3 regions of the Pseudomonas sp. LS.1a genome follow, and region 3 is predicted to be linked to each of the others. Evidence: predicted binding sites of a transcription regulator. Region 3 holds the regulator's gene; each other region holds the start of a gene.
What was found. Region 3 encodes FliA, which starts transcription of late flagellar genes. Its sites were predicted from a motif close to CTAAAGTTTNNNNNNNNNNNGCCGNTAA; they were not measured.
Positions count from the first base shown of each region.

Region 1 (6,137 bases), 1.8 Mb from region 3:
GGGTTCCATCGCCGAAGGAGGCAATATGTCTGTGCAAAAGGTAGCAATCATCACCGCCGGTGGCAGCGGCATGGGCGCAGCAGCGGCACGTCGCCTGGCTGCCGACGGCTTCAAGGTCGGCATCCTGTCGTCCTCGGGCAAGGGCGAAGCACTGGCCAAGGAGCTGGGTGGTATCGGTGTTACCGGCAGCAACCAGTCGGTCGAGGACTTGCAGCGCCTGGTGGATGCCGTGGTCGGGAAGTGGGGGCGCGTCGATGTGCTGGTCAACAGCGCCGGCCACGGCCCGCGCGCGCCGATCCTGGAGATCAGCGACGAAGACTGGCACAAGGGCATGGACACGTACCTGCTCAATGTTATCCGCCCGGCACGCCTGGTGACGCCAGTCATGCAACGGCAGAAGGGGGGAGTGATCATCAACATCTCTACCGCCTGGGCATTCGAACCCAACGAAATGTTCCCCACATCGGCGGTGTTCCGCTCGGGCCTGGCGGCGTTCAGCAAGATCTTCGCCGACACCTATGCCGTGGACAACGTGCGCATCAACAACGTATTGCCTGGCTGGATCGACAGCCTGCCGGCCACTGAGCAGCGGCGCGACAGCGTACCGCTCAGGCGCTATGGCACCAGCGAGGAAATTGCCGCCACCATTGCATTCCTGGCCAGCGACGGGGCTGCCTATATCACCGGGCAGAACATCAAGGTCGATGGTGGCCTGACGCGCAGCGTCTGACCGCCCTCAGTACGCAGCCGTCGGCAGCACGCCGTCGCCCTGGGCCTTGTGCGCGGCTTCTATCAGCTGCAGGTTGCGGCTGCGTAGTGCGTGATTGTTGCCAACACGCAGGTTGGAGCGCTGCGCCAGGGTTTCGGCCTGTTCGTACAACCCTTGCTGAAGGCGCAGGACGCCAAGGTAGTGCAGGGTTGCCGGGTTGTTCGGCTGAATGTGCAGCGCGCGCTCCAGGGTGGCTGCCGCCTGGTCCAGTTGGCCGTCGGCATACTGTTGCGAGGCGGTTTCGATCAGCACGGTCGAGGCATGGTTGCTGCGTGCCGGCGCGGAGCGCTCGCCGGCCAGTGCGCCTGGTGCCGTGATTGCGCTGAACAACAGGAGCAAGGCGGACAGAACAGGTGTGCTGGGCATCGGCGGTAGACTCGGCAGGGCTTGGGCAAACCCCTGGCTGGAGGGCAAGGGGATGCTATCGACCGAAGTGGAGCGTTGAAGTTCCCGCTTGGGCAATTTGTTGCCTGTTCCCCGCCCTTTGCCCTGGCAACATCTGTTCGGTTACCGCCCAAAACCGCATTCCGGCGCCTCAAGCCTGCGTCAGTACCTCCGATAGCAGCACACCCACCATCGAATCATCGACCAGAAGTGGTGCCAACAAGGAGTACTGCCCGCATGCTTGCCAACCTGAAGATCCGCACCGGAATGTTCTGGGTGTTGTCGCTGTTCAGTCTGACCCTGCTGTTTTCCACCGTCAGTGCCTGGCGTGCAGCGGTGGGTAGCGACCAGCAGATCACCGAACTGGACCAGACCGCGCACCAGTCGGACCGGTTGAACAATGCGTTGCTGATGGCGATTCGCGCCAGCGCCAATGTGTCCTCGGGCTTCATCGAGCAACTGGGTGGCCATGAGGAAAGTGCCAACAAGCGCATGGCGCTGTCGGTCGAGCTGAACGACAAGAGCCAGAAGCTGGTGGACGAGTTTGTCGAAAACGCCCGCGAGCCTGTACTGCACGCACTGGCAACCGCGCTGCAGGCCACCTATGGCGAGTACGCCAAGGCAGTCGCCGGGCAGCGTGAGGCAACCCGTCAACGTTCGCTTGAGCAGTATTTCAAGGTCAACACCGACGCCGGCAACGCCATGGGCCGGTTGCAGGCGCTGCGCCAGCAACTGGTCGGCGCGTTGAGTGAGCGCGGCCAGCAGATCATGCTGGAATCCGACCGGCGCCTGGCGCGCGCGCAGCTGCTGAGCCTGGCGCTGCTGGGCGTGACGCTGTTACTGGCGGCGCTGTGCTGGGCCTTTATTGCCCAGCGCGTGCTGCACCCGCTGCGCGAAGCCGGTCGGCACTTCCAGCGCATTGCCGGCGGCGACCTGAGCGTGCCGGTGCAGGGGCAGGGCAGCAACGAGATCGGCCAGCTGTTCCATGAGCTTGAGCGCATGCAGCAGAGCCAGCGCGACACCCTGGTGCAGATCAGCAGCTGTGCCGGGCAACTGGATGCAGCCGCCACGGCGCTGAATGCGGTCACCGAGGAAAGCGCCAACAACCTGCGCCAGCAGGGCCAGGAACTGGAGCAGGCCGCCACCGCTGTCACCGAGATGACCACAGCCGTGGAGGAGGTTGCGCGCAACGCCATCACCACCTCGCAGACCACCAGCGAATCCAACCAGCTGGCAGCGCAAAGCCGCCGGCAAGTCAGCGACAACATCGACGGCACCGAGGCCATGACGCGTGAGATCCAGGCCAGCAGCGCGCATCTGGAGCAACTGGTCGGGCAGGTGCGGGATATCGGCAAGGTGCTGGAGGTGATTCGCTCGGTGTCCGAGCAAACCAACCTGCTGGCGCTCAATGCCGCCATCGAGGCAGCCCGCGCGGGCGAGGCCGGGCGCGGCTTTGCGGTGGTGGCGGATGAGGTGCGTACGCTGGCCTACCGCACGCAACAGTCGACCCAGGAAATCGAGCAGATGATCGGGCGTGTGCAGGCGGGCACCGAAGCGGCCGTGGCCTCGATGCAGACCAGTACCAGCCGCGCCCAGTCGACGCTGGACGTGACCCTGGCCTCGGGGCAGGTGCTGGAGGGGATCTACAGTGCGATCGGCGAGATCAACGAGCGTAACCTGGTGATTGCCAGCGCAGCCGAAGAGCAGGCCCAGGTGGCGCGAGAGGTGGACCGCAACCTGCTGAACATTCGCGAGCTGTCGACATCCTCGGCAGCGGGGGCGCAGCAGACCAGTGAGGCGAGCAAGGCGTTGTCGCGGTTGGTGGGGGAGATGACGGCGTTGGTGGGGCGGTTCAGGGTTTGAGGTCAGGTGGGCATCAGGCTGTTGGGGGAGCAGTTGTCTTTACAAGGGCTTCCCCAGCCGAAGGAATGCGCCATGCCCGTTCTCATAGAACTGCACATAACTCATTGAGTTAGCAGGGACCCTGTGGGAGCGGCTTTAGCCGCGAACACCGGCGCAGCCGGTGCCATGCACCGCGTTGGATGCTTCGCGGCTGAAGCCGCTCCCACAGGTTCAGCGCCGCCCTTGAGGATTGTGCAGTGCCTGCAGGAGTGGCGTGCTTTCAGTTATCGATCATGCTTCGAAGAGGAGCGCCCGGCCTTGTTGTGCTCCTTGGAATGGGCAATGCCAGACTGGGTAGTACCACGGCCGTTGTCATCGTTGCGCAAGCTGCCATAGTGATTACCGCTCTCGCCATGGTTGCGCGTGGCCTTGCCGGCATGGTCACTCTCATAACCGGCGCCATTGCCGTTGATGCCACCCTTGCCGCCACCCTGCCCACCGCCGTTGCCACCACCTTTGGCATACGCGGAGCCGATCGGCGAGACATTGGCAGGCAACAATGCCGTTGCGCCGAGCGCCAGGGCACAAGTAAAGACGGCTACCAGGGTTTTTTTCATGTTTGTTCGCCTCCAGAAGGCGCAGGGGGAGCTTGGGTGCGGATAGGACATGAGGTTACCCTTCAAGTTCCGCTGGGTACTGCCCCGACTGCTCAGATCTCGACCTGAGTGCCAAGCTCGATCACCCGGTTCAGCGGCAGCTGGAAGTATTTGAGGTTGCTGTTGGCATTCTTCAGCAGGAAGGCAAACAGGTGCTCCCGCCAGCGGGCCATGCCCATCTGCTTGCCTGCAATGACCGTCTCCCGGCTGAGAAAATAGGTTGTGCGCATGGGGCCGAACTCCAGGTCCGCACGCTGGCAGCGGCTTAACGCCAACGGCACGTCGGGTTCCTCCATGAAACCGAAATGCAGGTTCACGCGGAAGAAACCGTCACCAAACGCCTCGATCTCAAAGCGCTTGCCAGCGCTGACTCGTGGCTCATCCTCGAACACGACGGTCAACAGCACCACCTGCTCATGCAGTACCTGGTTATGCAGCAGGTTGTGCAGCAAGGCGTGAGGCACCGCCTCGGGCCTGGCGGACAGGAACACCGCAGTACCGCCCACGCGGTGAGGCGGCTGGGCCTTGAGGCTGTTGATGAACAGGTCCAGCGGCAGCGAACTCTCGTCCAGTCGCTCGACGATGATCCTTCGTCCGCGCTTCCAGGTGGTCATCAGGACGAACAGCGCCAGGCCCGCAATCACCGGAAATGCACCGCCCTGGAGGATCTTCGGCGCATTGGCGGCAAAATACAGGCTGTCGACCAGCAGGAACGCCAGCAGCATCGGCACTGCCAGCCAGCGTGGTGCCTTCCACAACAACAGCACCACTGCCGAGGCCAGCAGCGTGGTGATCAGCATGGTCCCGGTCACGGCTACACCATAGGCTGCCGCAAGCGCCCCGGACGACTCGAAGCCGACCACCAGCAGCACCACGCCGACCATCAGCGCCCAGTTCACCATGCCGATGTAGATCTGCCCCTGCTCCTCACTGGAGGTGTGCTGGATGAACATGCGCGGTATGTACCCCAGCTGGATGGCCTGGTGCGTCAGCGAGAACGCACCGGAGATCACGGCCTGGGACGCGATGATGGTGGCCAGGGTGGCCAGCCCGACCATGGGCAGCAGGGCCCATTCGGGCGCCAGCAGATAAAACGGGTTGCGCACTGCCTGCGGGTCGCCGAGGATCAAGGCGCCCTGGCCGAAGTAGTTCAGCACCAGGCCGGGCAGCACCAGCATGAACCAGGCCCGGGCAATGGGTTTGCGGCCGAAGTGCCCCATATCGGCGTAGAGTGCTTCGGCGCCGGTCAGGGCCAGCACCACCGCGCCCAGAATCGCCACCCCCATGCCCGGGTGCAGCAGGAAGAACTTCACCGCCCAGAGCGGATTGAGCGCCTGCAGCACTTCCGGGCGCTGGACGATGCCGTGCAGGCCCAGTGCACCCAGCACGATGAACCACAGCACCATGATCGGCCCGAAGAGGATGCCGATGCGCGCGGTGCCGTGCTTCTGGATCAGGAACAGCGCCACCAGCACCACCACCGACAGCGGCACCACCCAGTGTTCGATACCGTCGAAGGCCAGTTGCAGCCCCTCGACGGCCGATAGCACGGAAATCGCCGGCGTGATCATGCTGTCGCCGTAGAACAGCGCGGCGCCGAACAGGCCGAGCAGCACCAGTATCCTGCCCAGCCGCTGGTAGGGCGCCGCCGCCCGATGCGCCAAGGCGGTCAGGGCCATGATGCCACCCTCGCCCTGGTTGTCGGCACGCAGGATGAACAGTACGTACTTCAGCGACACCACCCACAGCAACGACCAGAACACCAGGGACAGCACGCCCAGTACACCGGCGGTATTGGCCTGCACGCCGTAGTGCCCGGCGAACACTTCCTTGAGGGTGTACAGCGGGCTGGTGCCGATGTCGCCATACACCACGCCGACAGCGGCGACGAGCATGCCGATGGGGTTGGACTTGCCGGGAAGGGATTGGTTTGCGATGACGGTGGACTGGCTCACGAAAGGCTTCTCTGGACTGGCGGGTTGAAATGCATGCCATCCTTGAGCATCGCGCGCCCAGTATTCCTTCTGGCTGTCGGCTCAGCCGTAAAAAGAGCGTAAAAAATCAGCCTGCGCCCTGCTCAGGCAGATTGTGCCGCCAGGCTGTTGCTGACGTTGCGCCCCAGCACCAGCACCGTAGCGAAACCGCAGCCCACCAGGGCCGTGGCCAGACTCAACAGTACCGAGCTGCCCAACTGGTCGACGATCCGCCCGCCGAAGAACGAACCCAGCGCAATGATCACCTGGAACATGGCGACGAACAGCGGCATGCCACGTTCGACATCCTTGGGCGCGACGACGAACATCCAGATACTGGCGCAGGCCGGGAACGCACCGAAGGCGAAGCCCCACAACCCGATCAACATTGCGGCACCGGTCATGCCGGTGGCGAAGTGGGGGAACAGGGCGGTGCTGGTGCCGATCATCAGTGCGACCAGCAGCAGAGTGTGACGTACGCTGCGGTTGGCGGCGAAACCGGCGAAGATGTTG
Region 1 covers NZ_CP092827.1:2,315,607-2,321,743, forward strand. Annotated here, with positions in the region: gene MKK04_RS10600 (SDR family oxidoreductase) at 26-730, shown strand; gene MKK04_RS10605 (tetratricopeptide repeat protein) at 737-1,135, opposite strand; gene MKK04_RS10610 (methyl-accepting chemotaxis protein) at 1,391-3,016, shown strand; gene MKK04_RS10615 (hypothetical protein) at 3,280-3,612, opposite strand; gene MKK04_RS10620 (potassium transporter Kup) at 3,705-5,546, opposite strand; gene MKK04_RS10625 (MFS transporter) at 5,729-6,137, opposite strand, start outside.
Region 1: a site for FliA is predicted at 1,304-1,331, ahead of MKK04_RS10610 (methyl-accepting chemotaxis protein). Genes of this name have one in related genera too.

Region 2 (6,137 bases), 1.1 Mb from region 3:
CCATGAACGGCGCGGCCATGGCCGGGTCACCGCCCAGCAGTTCCTGCGCGCTGAAGCCGTGGCCCTTGGCCTGGAAGATGCGGCCGTGCTCGATCGGGCCAAGCTGGCTGACGGCACCGTCGGCCGGGCACAGGATCGCGCCCGGGGTCTCGTCCAGCGGGCGGGCACCTGGCTTCAGGGCACGGGTGAAGAATGCATTGAAGTGCTCGTAGGCGCTCAGGTCTTCGACCATGGCTTCGGCCATGTTCACCTGGTAGCGCTTGGCGAACCAGGCGGTGAAGGCGTTCTTGAACCAGCGCACGCGGCACTCGGCAATGCAGCCGGCCAGCCGTGACAGCAGGTGGTGCGGCAGCAGGTACTGGCTGATGATGAACAAACGGGATTTCATGCAGGTTCCTTAGACTTCTACAGGCGTGTCCGGGTGGTTGCCCCATTCGCTCCACGAGCCGGCGTAAGCCTTGACGCGTGGGTAGCCGAGGGCCTTGGCCACCAGGTAAGTGAAACCGGAGCGGCGGTGGGTCTGGCAGTGGGTGATCACTTCCTTGTCGGGGGTGATGCCCAGGTTCTGCAGGACTTCGGCGATGTCCTGGCGGATGCGCAGGTGGTCGTTGAGGTCCATGCCGGCGGTCCACTCGAAGTTGATCGCGCCGGGGATGTGGCCGCCTTTGGCTGCCAGCACTTTCTCGCCGCTGAATTCCTGCGGGCCACGGGCGTCCCAGATGACCAGGTCGTCGGCGCCCAGGCGGCTTTGCAGGTACTCGCGAGTAGCGGTGGGCTCACTGTCGATGCGCAGGTGTACAGGCGTGTTGCCGCTGGCGGGTACTTCGGTGGAGAGCTTGTCGGCCGGCCAGGCCTGGATGCCGCCATTGAGGTAGTGGTAACGCTTGTGGCCGATCACGTCGAGCAGCCAGATGAAGCGCCCGGCCCAGCCGCCGCCTTCATCGTCATACACCACATACACGGCATCGTCGCGGTGGCCGAGTTCGCTGAACAGTTTTTCCAGCTCGCCCAGGGCCGGCAGCAGGCCGGGCGCGGGGGGCTGGCCGAGCTGGGTACGCTTGCCTTCGACGAAGCGTGCGCCGGGAATATGCCCGCTGACATAGCGGTTGGTGCTGCTCAGGTCGACCAGGATCAGCTGTGGCGAATCCAGGCGTTGCAGCAGGTCCGCGGCTTCGATTACCAGGGGCAGGCCGGAAAAGTCAGTCATCCACGGTCTCCAGTGTGGAAAGAGGGCCGATTGTAGCGCAAGGCTCAGGCCTTGCGGTTGGCAAACACCGACAGCGCCCGCTCGGTGCATTGTGCGGTCTTGCCGAAGGCTTGCACGCTGATATCGGCCAGTGGCCGGCAGCCCTGGTCAGCCACCATCAGCATCAGCACCTGGTCGTTCACCGCCAGCGAGCGCAGCAGCACGTGCTCGCTGCGGAACAAGGCGCGCAGCGGGGCCGGCAGCAGGGCCGAGAACTGGCTGTGGTTTTCCGGGGTGATGCGCAGTTGTCCAGCCTGGGCCAGCAGCTTTTGCAGCAGTTTGTTCTGCGATACCTGCAGGGCCAGGGCCCCGGCCTCCTTGGGCAGGCCGGCGAGTTGCTGTACTCGCAGGTAGTCGCTGGCCTTGTCCAGGCTCAGCAGCAGGATGCGCTGCATGCCGCAGGCCAGCAGGGCTTCGATGGCCTGGGTGGCCAGGTGCACGGTGTTGGTGAACGGGCTGGGCTGGGCCAGCAGGTGCTGGCACAGCTTGCGCCAGCGCGCCAGGTCGTCGCTGCTGGGCGGTGGCGGTGCCAGCATGTCCGGGTGCGGGCGACGCTGGTGCCAGGGCCAGATCAGCGCTTCGGCCGGGTGGAACAAGGCATGCTGGGCATGGCGGCGGGCGCTGGCCGCAGCCTGCTGGTGCACTTGCTGCTGCACGTCATCCAGCGAGGTCTGCAGGTACAGCGCGGTCAGCAGTTGCCAGCGCAGCAGGTGCGGGTTGTCCCAGCCCACCTGGGCCGCAAGGGCCAGGTTATTGGCCAGCAGCACGGTGTTGGCCGGCTGGTTGAACCAGCGGCGCAGGCCGGGCTCGGCATCCAGGCGGTGTTGCTGGCTGAGCAGGTCCTGGTCACGGGCGATATTGAGCACCTGGGCCAGCTGTTCGCGTTCTTCCAGCAGCAGGCGGTATCCCTGGGTCACCCATTGTGGCAGGCGCCAGTACTCCGCCATGGTCTGGCACAGCGCGATGATGCGCACGCCAAACAGCTCTTCCTCGACATGGGTGGCGTCCTCGCCCTTGTGGATAACCCGCAGCTCCCAGGTGTCGAGCAGCTTGGGGTAGGCCAGCGCCAGCGGCCAGAGTGGCGACAGGAACAGCAGGCTACCCCAGTGGATCTCCTGCCACAGCCGTGCCAGGCGGCTGGCGAACAGGCCGCTGGCCTGCTGCGAAGCGTGCTGGCTGATCAGCTGGAACTGGCACAGTACCGGCGGGATCTCTTCGACGGGTACCGCAGGCAGGCGCTTGAGCAACTGTTCGCTGCGCTCCAGACCCAGGCGGTTGAGGGCGACTTCCAGGCTTTCGGCTGGCTCGGCCAGGCTGGCATTGGTGGGGTGATTGGCTTCGCGCATCACCGACAGCACCAGTGCCGGGCTGTCCTGCATCAGTTCGGCGATATCGCGCAGCGAGCGGCGGCTATCGTGGATGGCGGCCATGACCCGGTCGTAGCTGTGCTTCGGCACGGGGATGCGAACACTCTCGAGCAGCTTTACCCAGGCCTCTAGCGTACGTGGAGCCTGAGCGGGCACCTTGGTTTCAATTGGCATTTTGACATCAGTCCGAACTGGCTTTTCGCATTGAGTGGCTATAGTCTGGCGCAGTTCTGCCGATAAGTAGAAGAAGAGTTTTAAAGCTCCCGCCTCTTCCCCTGACCACGACAGCAAGTGCTTTGAACCTATGGCTAAAATTATCGGCATCATCGTCGTATTCGCGAGCGTGCTCGGCGGATACGTGCTCTCCCACGGCAAGATCGCAGCGCTGATCCAGCCGTTCGAAGTACTGATCATCGGCGGTGCGGCCTTTGGTGCATTCCTGCAGGCCAACCCTGGCCACATGACCATGCACGTCATCAAGAAGTCGATGAAGATGTTCGGCTCGCGCTTTACTCACGCCTTCTACCTGGAAGTGCTGGGCCTGGTGTACGAGATCCTCAACAAGAGCCGTCGTGAAGGCATGATGGCCATCGAGGCCGACATCGAAGACGCCGCCGCCAGCCCGATCTTCGCCAAGTACCCGACGGTGCTCGCCGATGAACGCATGACTGCGTTCGTCTGCGACTACCTGCGCATCATGTCCACCGGCAACATGGCCCCGCACGAGCTCGAGGGCCTGTTCGACATGGAACTGCTGAGCATGAAGGAAGAGCTGGAGCACCCATCCCATGCGGTGACCGGTATCGCCGACGGCATGCCCGGCTTCGGTATCGTTGCGGCGGTACTGGGTATCGTGGTGACCATGGCCTCGCTCGGTGATGGTGACCAGGCCTCCATCGGCCTCCATGTGGGTGCGGCGCTGGTGGGTACCTTCTTCGGTATTCTGGCGGCTTACGGCTTCTTCGGCCCGTTGGCCAAGTGCCTGGAGCACGATGCCAAGGAAGAACTGAACCTCTACGAATCGATCAAGGCTTCGCTGGTGGCCTCGGCCTCGGGCATGCCGCCTTCGCTGGCGGTCGAGTTCGGGCGCAAGGTGCTGTACCCCAAGCACCGCCCAAGCTTCGCCGAACTGGAACAAGCGGTTCGCGGTCGCTGAGTCATGGAGAACAATCAGCCCATCATCGTCAAGCGCGTCAAGCGCTTTGGCGGCGGCCACCACGGCGGCGCCTGGAAAATCGCCTTCGCCGACTTCGCCACGGCGATGATGGCGTTCTTCCTGGTGCTGTGGCTGTTGTCCACGGCCACGCCGGAACAGAAGATCGCCATTGCCGGCTATTTCAAGGACCCGATCGGCTTCTCGGAAAGCGGCACGCCCTACGTCATCGACCTGGGCGGCTCGCCTCAGCTGGCGCCGGAAAAGACCATCAACCCCGAAGCCAAGTCCGAGCCGACGCCCGATACCAGCATCCAGCTGGACAAGGACCAGGTGGAGACCATGGCCGAGCAGGTCGAGCGTGAGCGCCTGGAGTTGCTGCTGCAGGAACTGCAGAACAAGGTGGAAGAGAACCCGCAACTGCAGAAGTTCAAGGACCAGATCCTGTTCGAGATCACCCAGGACGGCCTGCGCATCCAGATCATGGACGCCGAGAACCGGCCGATGTTCGACATTGGCAGCGCGCGCCTGCAGCCGTACTTCGAGGACATCCTGCTGGCCATGGCCGACACCATCAAGGCGGTGCCGAACAAGATCAGCATCAGTGGCCACACCGACGCCAAGCCGTATGCCGGCAGTGGCGAGTTCGGCAACTGGGAACTGTCGGCCAACCGTGCCAACGCCGCGCGCCGTGCGCTGGTGGCCGGTGGCTACCCGGATGGCCAGGTGGCACGGGTGGTGGGTTACGCGTCGTCTTCGCTGTTCGACCGCAAGAACCCGTTCAACCCGGTCAACCGCCGCATCGACATCATCGTGCTGACCAAGAAGGCCCAGCGCAACATCGAGGGTGAGCAGGGGACGCCGGAAGCACCGGCTGCTACGCCCGCAGCGCCGGGCGCTGCTGCACCGGCTGCGCCAGGGGAGACCGAGCAGGCACCCATGCAGCCGCGCGAGCTGCGCCAGAAGCTGAACATCTTCGAAGAGGGGACGCTGAAGATGGATGAGGCCAAGGACCAGTAAACCCTCTTTCGTCCTGCGCGGTCCCTTGTGGGAGCGGGCTTGCCCGCGAACACGGGCGAAGCCCGTGCCAACCACCGAGGTGCCTGCTTCGCGGGCACGCCCGCTCCCACAGGATTGGCGTAGCCCTCGAGCCTTGTGCAGAGCCTGTGGAGCAGGCGGTCAGTAGGCGTCTTCGGGCAAACTGGCAATGATCGAGCGGTAGCTGTTCATCCGTTGCTGCTTGATACGCCCCTCGTCCAGCGCCTTGAGCAGTGCACAGCCCGGTTCGCGATCATGCTTGCAGTCGCGGAAGCGGCACGTGCCGAACAGGTCGCGGAACTCGATGAAGCCATCCTCCACATCACTGCGGCTGACGTGACCCAGGCCGAACTCGCGGATGCCCGGTGAGTCGATCAGGTCGCCACCGTTGGGGAAGTGGTACAGCCGCGCGGTGGTGGTGGTATGGGTACCCTGGCCAGACCATTCCGACAGGTCGCCGACACGGGTGCCGGCGTCCGGCAGCAGGCTGTTGACCAGCGACGACTTGCCCACCCCCGACTGGCCGACGAACACGCTGATGTGGCCGTCAAGCATCTGCTGCAGGCGTTGCATGCCGTCACCGTGGTGCGCTGAAACCTCCAGCAGCGGGTAGCCCAGCTCGCGGTACACCTCTAGCAGCGCATGCAGGCCCGGGCCGTTCTCGTCGTTGATCAGGTCGGCCTTGTTCAGCAGCAGCAGCGGGCGAATGCCGGCATGTTCCGCCGCCACCAGGTAACGGTCGATCAGGTTGGGGTGCGGTTCGGGCGCGGGGGCGAAGACGATCACGATCAGGTCGACGTTGGCCGCCACCGGCTTCAGCTGGCCGTGGTTGTTCGGCCGGCACAGCTCGGTGCTGCGCGGCATCTGCGCGACGATCACGCCAATGCCCTGATTGCCCGCACGCCATACCACGCGGTCGCCGGTAACCAGCGCCGGCAGGTTGGCGCGCAAGTGGCAGCGGAACACCTGGCCGGCGACTTCGCCGTCCTGGGCTTCCACTTCTACCTGCACGCCGAAGTGCGCAATCACCAGGCCCAACTGCTCCGGCCCCAGGTCGCCACCCTCCAGTTCCTGCAGTACGTGCTGTTCGCGTTTGGCCGCACGCGCGGCGCGCTCGTTCTGGATTTTTTCGATGCGCCAGTTCTGGCGACGATTGAGCTGGCGTTTGGCCATGAAGGTTCCGTGCGTGGAGGGGCAGGTTGAAAACGGCAAGCAGTTTAGCACGCCAGGCGCCGGACCATTTCGCTTACCTTCGTGCCGTGAATGGGCGTGCCTTGGCCACTACGCTAATATGACGGCCTATACGAGGAGCCCCCGCATGCAAAACCCACAG
Region 2 covers NZ_CP092827.1:5,165,334-5,171,470, reverse strand. Annotated here, with positions in the region: gene asd (archaetidylserine decarboxylase) at 1-388, opposite strand, end outside; gene MKK04_RS23880 (rhodanese-like domain-containing protein) at 398-1,207, opposite strand; gene MKK04_RS23875 (HDOD domain-containing protein) at 1,252-2,787, opposite strand; gene motA (flagellar motor stator protein MotA) at 2,918-3,769, shown strand; gene motB (flagellar motor protein MotB) at 3,773-4,786, shown strand; gene rsgA (small ribosomal subunit biogenesis GTPase RsgA) at 4,946-5,977, opposite strand; gene orn (oligoribonuclease) at 6,123-6,137, shown strand, end outside.
Region 2: a site for FliA is predicted at 2,826-2,853, ahead of motA (flagellar motor stator protein MotA). Genes of this name have one in related genera too.

Region 3 (6,137 bases):
TCATGCTGCATGGCCAGGAGGGCCACGGTGCTGCCGGCAAGGTGATCCAGGCCTTCGGCGAGGTGGTGATCGGCGGTAACTATGTGGTCGGTGGCGTGGTGTTCGCCATCCTCATGATCATCAACTTCGTGGTGGTGACCAAGGGCGCCGGGCGTATCTCGGAAGTGAGCGCGCGTTTCACCCTCGACGCCATGCCCGGCAAGCAGATGGCCATCGACGCCGACCTCAATGCCGGCCTGATCGACCAGGCCCAGGCCAAGCACCGTCGTGCCGAAGTGGCGCAGGAAGCCGAGTTCTACGGTTCGATGGACGGTGCCAGCAAGTTCGTCCGCGGTGATGCCATCGCCGGCCTGCTGATCCTGTTCATCAACCTGATCGGCGGCATGCTGATCGGCATGCTGCAGCACGGCATGAGCTTCGGCGACGCCGGCAAGGTGTACGCCTTGCTGACCATCGGTGACGGTTTGGTGGCGCAATTGCCATCACTGCTGCTGTCCACCGCTGCCGCGATCATGGTTACCCGGGCCTCGGGCTCCGAGGACATGGGCAAGCTGATCAACCGGCAGATGTTCGATTCGCCCAAGGCCCTGGCGGTGTCCGGCGCGCTGATGATCGTCATGGGCCTGGTGCCGGGCATGCCCCACGTGGCCTTCCTCAGCCTCGGCCTGCTGGCCGGTGGCGGTGCCTACCTGGTGTGGAAGAAACAGCAGAAAGCCAGGCTGCAGGCGCAGCAGGAGGCGCAGCGCCAGCAGGACCTGCTGCCCTCGCCGCAGCGCGCACTGGAGACCAAGGAACTGGGCTGGGACGACGTCACGCCCATCGACATGATCGGCCTGGAGGTTGGCTACCGGCTGATCCCGCTGGTCGATCGCAACCAGGGTGGCCAGCTGCTGGCGCGGATCAAGGGCGTGCGCAAGAAGCTGTCGCAAGACCTGGGCTTCCTCATGCCCACCGTGCACATCCGCGACAACCTCGACCTGCAGCCCAGTGCCTATCGCCTGACCCTGATGGGGGTGATCCTGGCCGAGGCCGAGATCTACCCGGACCGCGAGCTGGCAATCAACCCGGGGCAGGTGTTCGGTACCCTCAACGGTATTGCCGCACGTGACCCGGCGTTTGGTCTGGAGGCCGTGTGGATCGACGTTGGCCAACGCTCCCAGGCGCAGTCGCTGGGCTACACCGTGGTCGACGCCAGTACCGTGGTGGCCACCCACCTCAACCAGATCCTGCAGAAGCACTGCCACGAGCTGATCGGCCACGAAGAGGTCCAGCAGCTGCTGCAAGTGCTGGCCAAGGCATCGCCTAAACTTGCAGAAGAACTGGTGCCTGGTGTCATTTCCTTGTCAGGCCTGCTCAAGGTGCTGCAAGCGCTGTTGTCGGAACAGGTACCAGTGCGCGATATTCGCAGTATCGCCGAGGCGATCGCGAACAACGCCGGCAAGAGTCAAGATACCGCCGCGCTGGTGGCGGCGGTGCGCGTCGGATTGTGTCGCGCCATCGTGCAAAGCATTGTCGGCGTTGAGTCGGAGCTGCCAGTGATTACCCTGGAGCCAAGGTTGGAACAGATTTTGCTGAATAGTCTGCAAAGGGCCGGGCAAGGTCAGGAAGATGGTGTTCTTCTGGAGCCGAGCATGGCCGAGAAGCTGCAGCGTTCGTTGATCGAAGCGGCCCAGCGCCAGGAAATGCAGGGCCAGCCGGCCATCCTCCTGGTCGCCGGCCCGATCCGTGCCATGCTGTCGCGTTTCGGTCGCCTGGCTGTACCGAATTTGCATGTTCTGGCGTATCAGGAAATACCTGACAACAAGCAAGTCACCATCGTTGCCACCGTGGGCCCTAACGGCTGAGGTAGGGGATAATGCAAGTTAAGCGATTTTTCGCCGCCGATATGCGTCAGGCCATGAAGCTGGTCCGCGATGAGCTGGGCGCCGATGCCGCCATCATTGGCAACCGCCGCATCGCCGGCGGTGTCGAACTGACTGCTGCGCTGGACTACAAGCTGTCCGCCCTGGCCCCGCGTGTGCCCAACGCCGAGCTGGAAGAAGAGCTGCGCAAGACCCATACGCGCATCGCCACTGCCCAGGCCGAGCTGGACCACCGCCCGGACACCAGCGACAACAACCGCCAATTGTTCGCCGGGCAGTCGCTGACCGCCGCCGAGCCGTTGATCGAACCCCATGTCGATGCTCCCGAGGCCGCTGCTGCAGCCCCTGCGTCGGCACCGGTCGACCCGCGCCTGTTCGATGCCATGCGCTCCGAGCTGTCGGGCCTGCGCGAGCTGCTGGAAGTGCAGCTCGGTTCGCTGGCCTGGAATCAGCTGCAGGGCAGCAAGCCGCAACAGGCCACCGTCTGGCGCCGGCTGCAGCGCATCGGCCTGTCCGGGCCGATCGCCCGCGAGCTGCTGGACCTGACCGCCGAGATCGATGAGCCACGCCACGCCTGGCGCATGCTGCTGGCGCACCTGGCGCGGATGATCGAAATCCCCGAGATCGAGCCGATCGAAGAGGGCGGGGTGATCGCCATGGTCGGCCCGGCCGGCATGGGCAAGACCACCACCCTGGCCAAGCTGGCCGCCCGCTACGTGCTCAAGTACGGCGCGCAGAACCTGGCGCTGGTGAGCATGGACAGCTTCCGCATTGGTGCCCAGGAGCAGCTCAAGACCCTGGGTCGTATCCTCAACGTGCCGGTGACCTATGTCGACCCGGGCCAGTCGCTGGCCGCGGCGCTGGAGCCGCTGCTGCGCAAGCGCGTGGTGCTGATCGATACCGCCGGCCTGCAGGCCAGCGACCCGGCCCTGCGCATGCAGCTGGAAACCCTGGCTGGGCGTGGCATTGCCGCGAAGAACTACCTGGTACTGGCCACCACCAGCCAGAAGCAGGTGCTGACCGCCGCCTACCACAGCTACAAGCGCTGCGGCCTGGCCGGCTGCATCCTGACCAAACTCGATGAAACGGCGAGCCTTGGCGACGTGCTGAGTCTTGCCATCAGTCATGAACTGCCAGTGGCCTACCTGACCGATGGGCCGCGCATTCCTGACGACCTGCACCTGCCTCGGGGGCACCAGTTGGTTACCCGTGCGGTCAATGTGCAGCAGCAGGACGAGCCCAGCGAAGAGGCCATGGCCGACATGTTCGCTGATCTCTATCACAACCCACGGCGAGCGGGTTGATGATGAAGCGTGTGCAAGGTAGCTATGCCAAAGGGTACGCAGAATTGCCCTACGTGTGGCCTGAGTCCCAGCGAGACAAGGTAAAGAACAGACATGGGTAGCATGCATCCCGTACAGGTGATCGCCGTGACCGGTGGCAAAGGTGGCGTCGGCAAGACTAACGTTTCAGTGAACCTGTCCCTGGCGCTGGCCGAGCTTGGCCGCAGGGTCATGCTGCTCGACGCCGACCTGGGCCTGGCCAATGTCGACGTGCTGCTGGGCCTTACACCCAAGCGGACCCTGGCCGATGTCATCGAAGGGCGCTGCGAGCTGCGCGACGTGATGCTGCAGGGCCCGGGTGGTGTGCGCATCGTGCCGGCGGCCTCGGGCACGCAGAGCATGGTGCACCTGGCCCCGGCCCAGCATGCCGGGTTGATCCAGGCGTTCAGCGAAGTTGGCGACAACCTTGACGTGCTGGTGATCGACACCGCAGCCGGTATCGGCGACTCGGTGGTCAGCTTCGTTCGCGCCGCCCAGGAAGTGCTGCTGGTGGTATGCGACGAACCGACCTCGATCACCGATGCCTACGCCCTGATCAAGCTGCTCAACCGCGACTACGGCATGAACCGTTTCCGTGTGCTGGCCAACATGGCGCAGAGCCCGCAGGAAGGGCGCAACCTGTTCGCCAAGCTGACCAAGGTCACCGACCGCTTCCTTGACGTTGCCCTGCAGTACGTGGGTGCCGTGCCGTATGACGAGTGCGTGCGCAAGGCGGTGCAGAAGCAGCGTGCGGTCTACGAAGCCTTCCCGCGCTCCAAGTGCGCACTGGCCTTCAAGGCGATTGCCCAGAAGGTCGACAGCTGGCCGCTGCCGGCCAACCCGCGCGGCCATCTGGAGTTCTTTGTCGAGCGCCTGGTGCGGCCCACCAGCGCGGGACCTGTGCTATGAATGCCAGCGGCTTCAAGATGTACAGCCGGGCGTCGAAAGACGCCCAGTACGAGCTGATCGAACGCTATGCCCCGCTGGTCAAGCGCATCGCCTACCACCTGCTGGCGCGGTTGCCGGCCAACGTGCAGGTCGAGGACCTGATCCAGGCCGGCATGATCGGCCTGCTGGAAGTGGCCAACAAGTACGACGCCAGCAAGGGCGCCAGCTTTGAAACCTACGCCGGCATCCGCATCCGCGGAGCCATGCTGGACGAAGTGCGCAAGGGTGACTGGGCACCGCGTTCGGTGCACCGCAACACGCGCATGGTCAGTGACGCGATGCGTGCAGTGGAAGCAAGAACCGGCCGCGACGCTAAAGATCATGAAGTTGCTGCCGAACTCCAATTGAGTCTCGATGATTACTACGGGATCCTGAACGATACCCTGGGCAGCCGCCTGTTCAGCTTCGACGACCTGTTGCAGGACGGCGAGCACGAAGGGCTGCATGAGGATGGCGCCAGTGGCCACGTCGAGCCTGCGCGTGGCCTGGAGGACGAGCGCTTCCAGGTTGCCCTGGCCGAGGCCATCGCCAACCTGCCGGAGCGTGAACGCCTGGTACTGGCGCTGTACTACGACGAAGAGCTGAACCTCAAGGAAATCGGAGAGGTGCTTGGGGTCAGCGAGTCGCGGGTCAGCCAGTTGCACAGCCAGTGTGCCGCGCGCCTGCGCAGCCGCCTGGGGGAATGGCGGGCGCGTTGAGCCCGGAGTCGTTGCAGTCGTTTTCCACGTGCGTTTTCCATGTTGCACCGATTTGATTGAATGCGCGCTCGCAGCCGAGCGCGTTTGAGACTGCTTGGAGGTCTACTTGAACAAAGACATGAAAATCCTCATCGTTGACGACTTTTCGACGATGCGGCGGATCATCAAGAACCTGTTGCGTGACCTGGGCTTCACCAACACCGAAGAAGCCGATGACGGCACCACGGCGCTGCCGATGCTGGAAAACGGCCATTACGACTTCCTGGTGACCGACTGGAACATGCCCGGCATGTCCGGTATCGACCTGCTGCGCAAGGTGCGTGCCAGCGACAAGCTGAAAGGCATGCCGGTACTGATGGTGACAGCCGAGGCCAAGCGCGACCAGATCATCGAAGCGGCCCAGGCCGGCGTCAACGGCTATGTGGTCAAGCCGTTCACCGCCCAGGTGCTCAAAGAAAAGATCGAGAAGATCTTCGAACGCGTCAACGGCTGAGTCACGTCAGGGGGCGCGCCATGGATTCATCACAAACGTCTTTGGGCGAGTTCGAATCGACCCTGAAGAAACATGCCCAGGAGCTGGTCGAAAGCCTGGAGCGGGGCCGTTTCGGCGAGGCGGTGCAGCTGATTCACGAGCTGAACCAGACCCGCGACCGCGGCCTGTACCAGGAAGTCGGCAAGCTGACCCGCGAGCTGCACAGTGCCATCGTCAGTTTCCAGATCGACCCGACCATGCCGCAGGCCGAGGAGGTGTCGCAGATAACCGACGCCACCGAGCGCCTGTCGTACGTGGTCAGGCTCACCGAGGGCGCGGCCAACCGCACCATGGACCTGGTCGAGGAAAGCACCCCGGTGCTCAACGACCTGGCCAGCGAGGCCAAGGCCCTGAGCACCGACTGGCAGCGCTTCATGCGCCGTGAAGTGGCCGCGCCGGAGTTCCGGGAGCTGGTCAAGCGCGTCGACAGTTTCCTGACGCACAGCGCCGAAGGTAATCGCAAGGTCGCCGGCCACCTCAACGACATTCTGCTGGCCCAGGACTATCAGGACCTGACCGGTCAGGTGATCAAGCGCGTCACCAACCTGGTCACCGAGGTGGAAAGCAACCTGCTCAAACTGGTGCTGATGGCCAGCCAGGTCGACCGTTTTGCCGGTATCCAGCATGACCACGATCAACTGCGCGCAGAAAAAGATCTAGAAAAACATCCGACTCGGGGTGAAGGTCCGCAGATTCATGCCGATAAGCGTGAAGACGTCGTGTCCGGTCAGGACGATGTCGATGATCTGCTGTCCAGCCTGGGTTTTTAAGGAGC
Region 3 covers NZ_CP092827.1:4,104,603-4,110,739, reverse strand. Annotated here, with positions in the region: gene flhA (flagellar biosynthesis protein FlhA) at 1-1,844, shown strand, start outside; gene flhF (flagellar biosynthesis protein FlhF) at 1,856-3,166, shown strand; gene fleN (flagellar synthesis regulator FleN) at 3,260-4,093, shown strand; gene fliA (RNA polymerase sigma factor FliA) at 4,090-4,830, shown strand; gene MKK04_RS19025 (chemotaxis response regulator CheY) at 4,949-5,323, shown strand; gene MKK04_RS19020 (protein phosphatase CheZ) at 5,344-6,132, shown strand.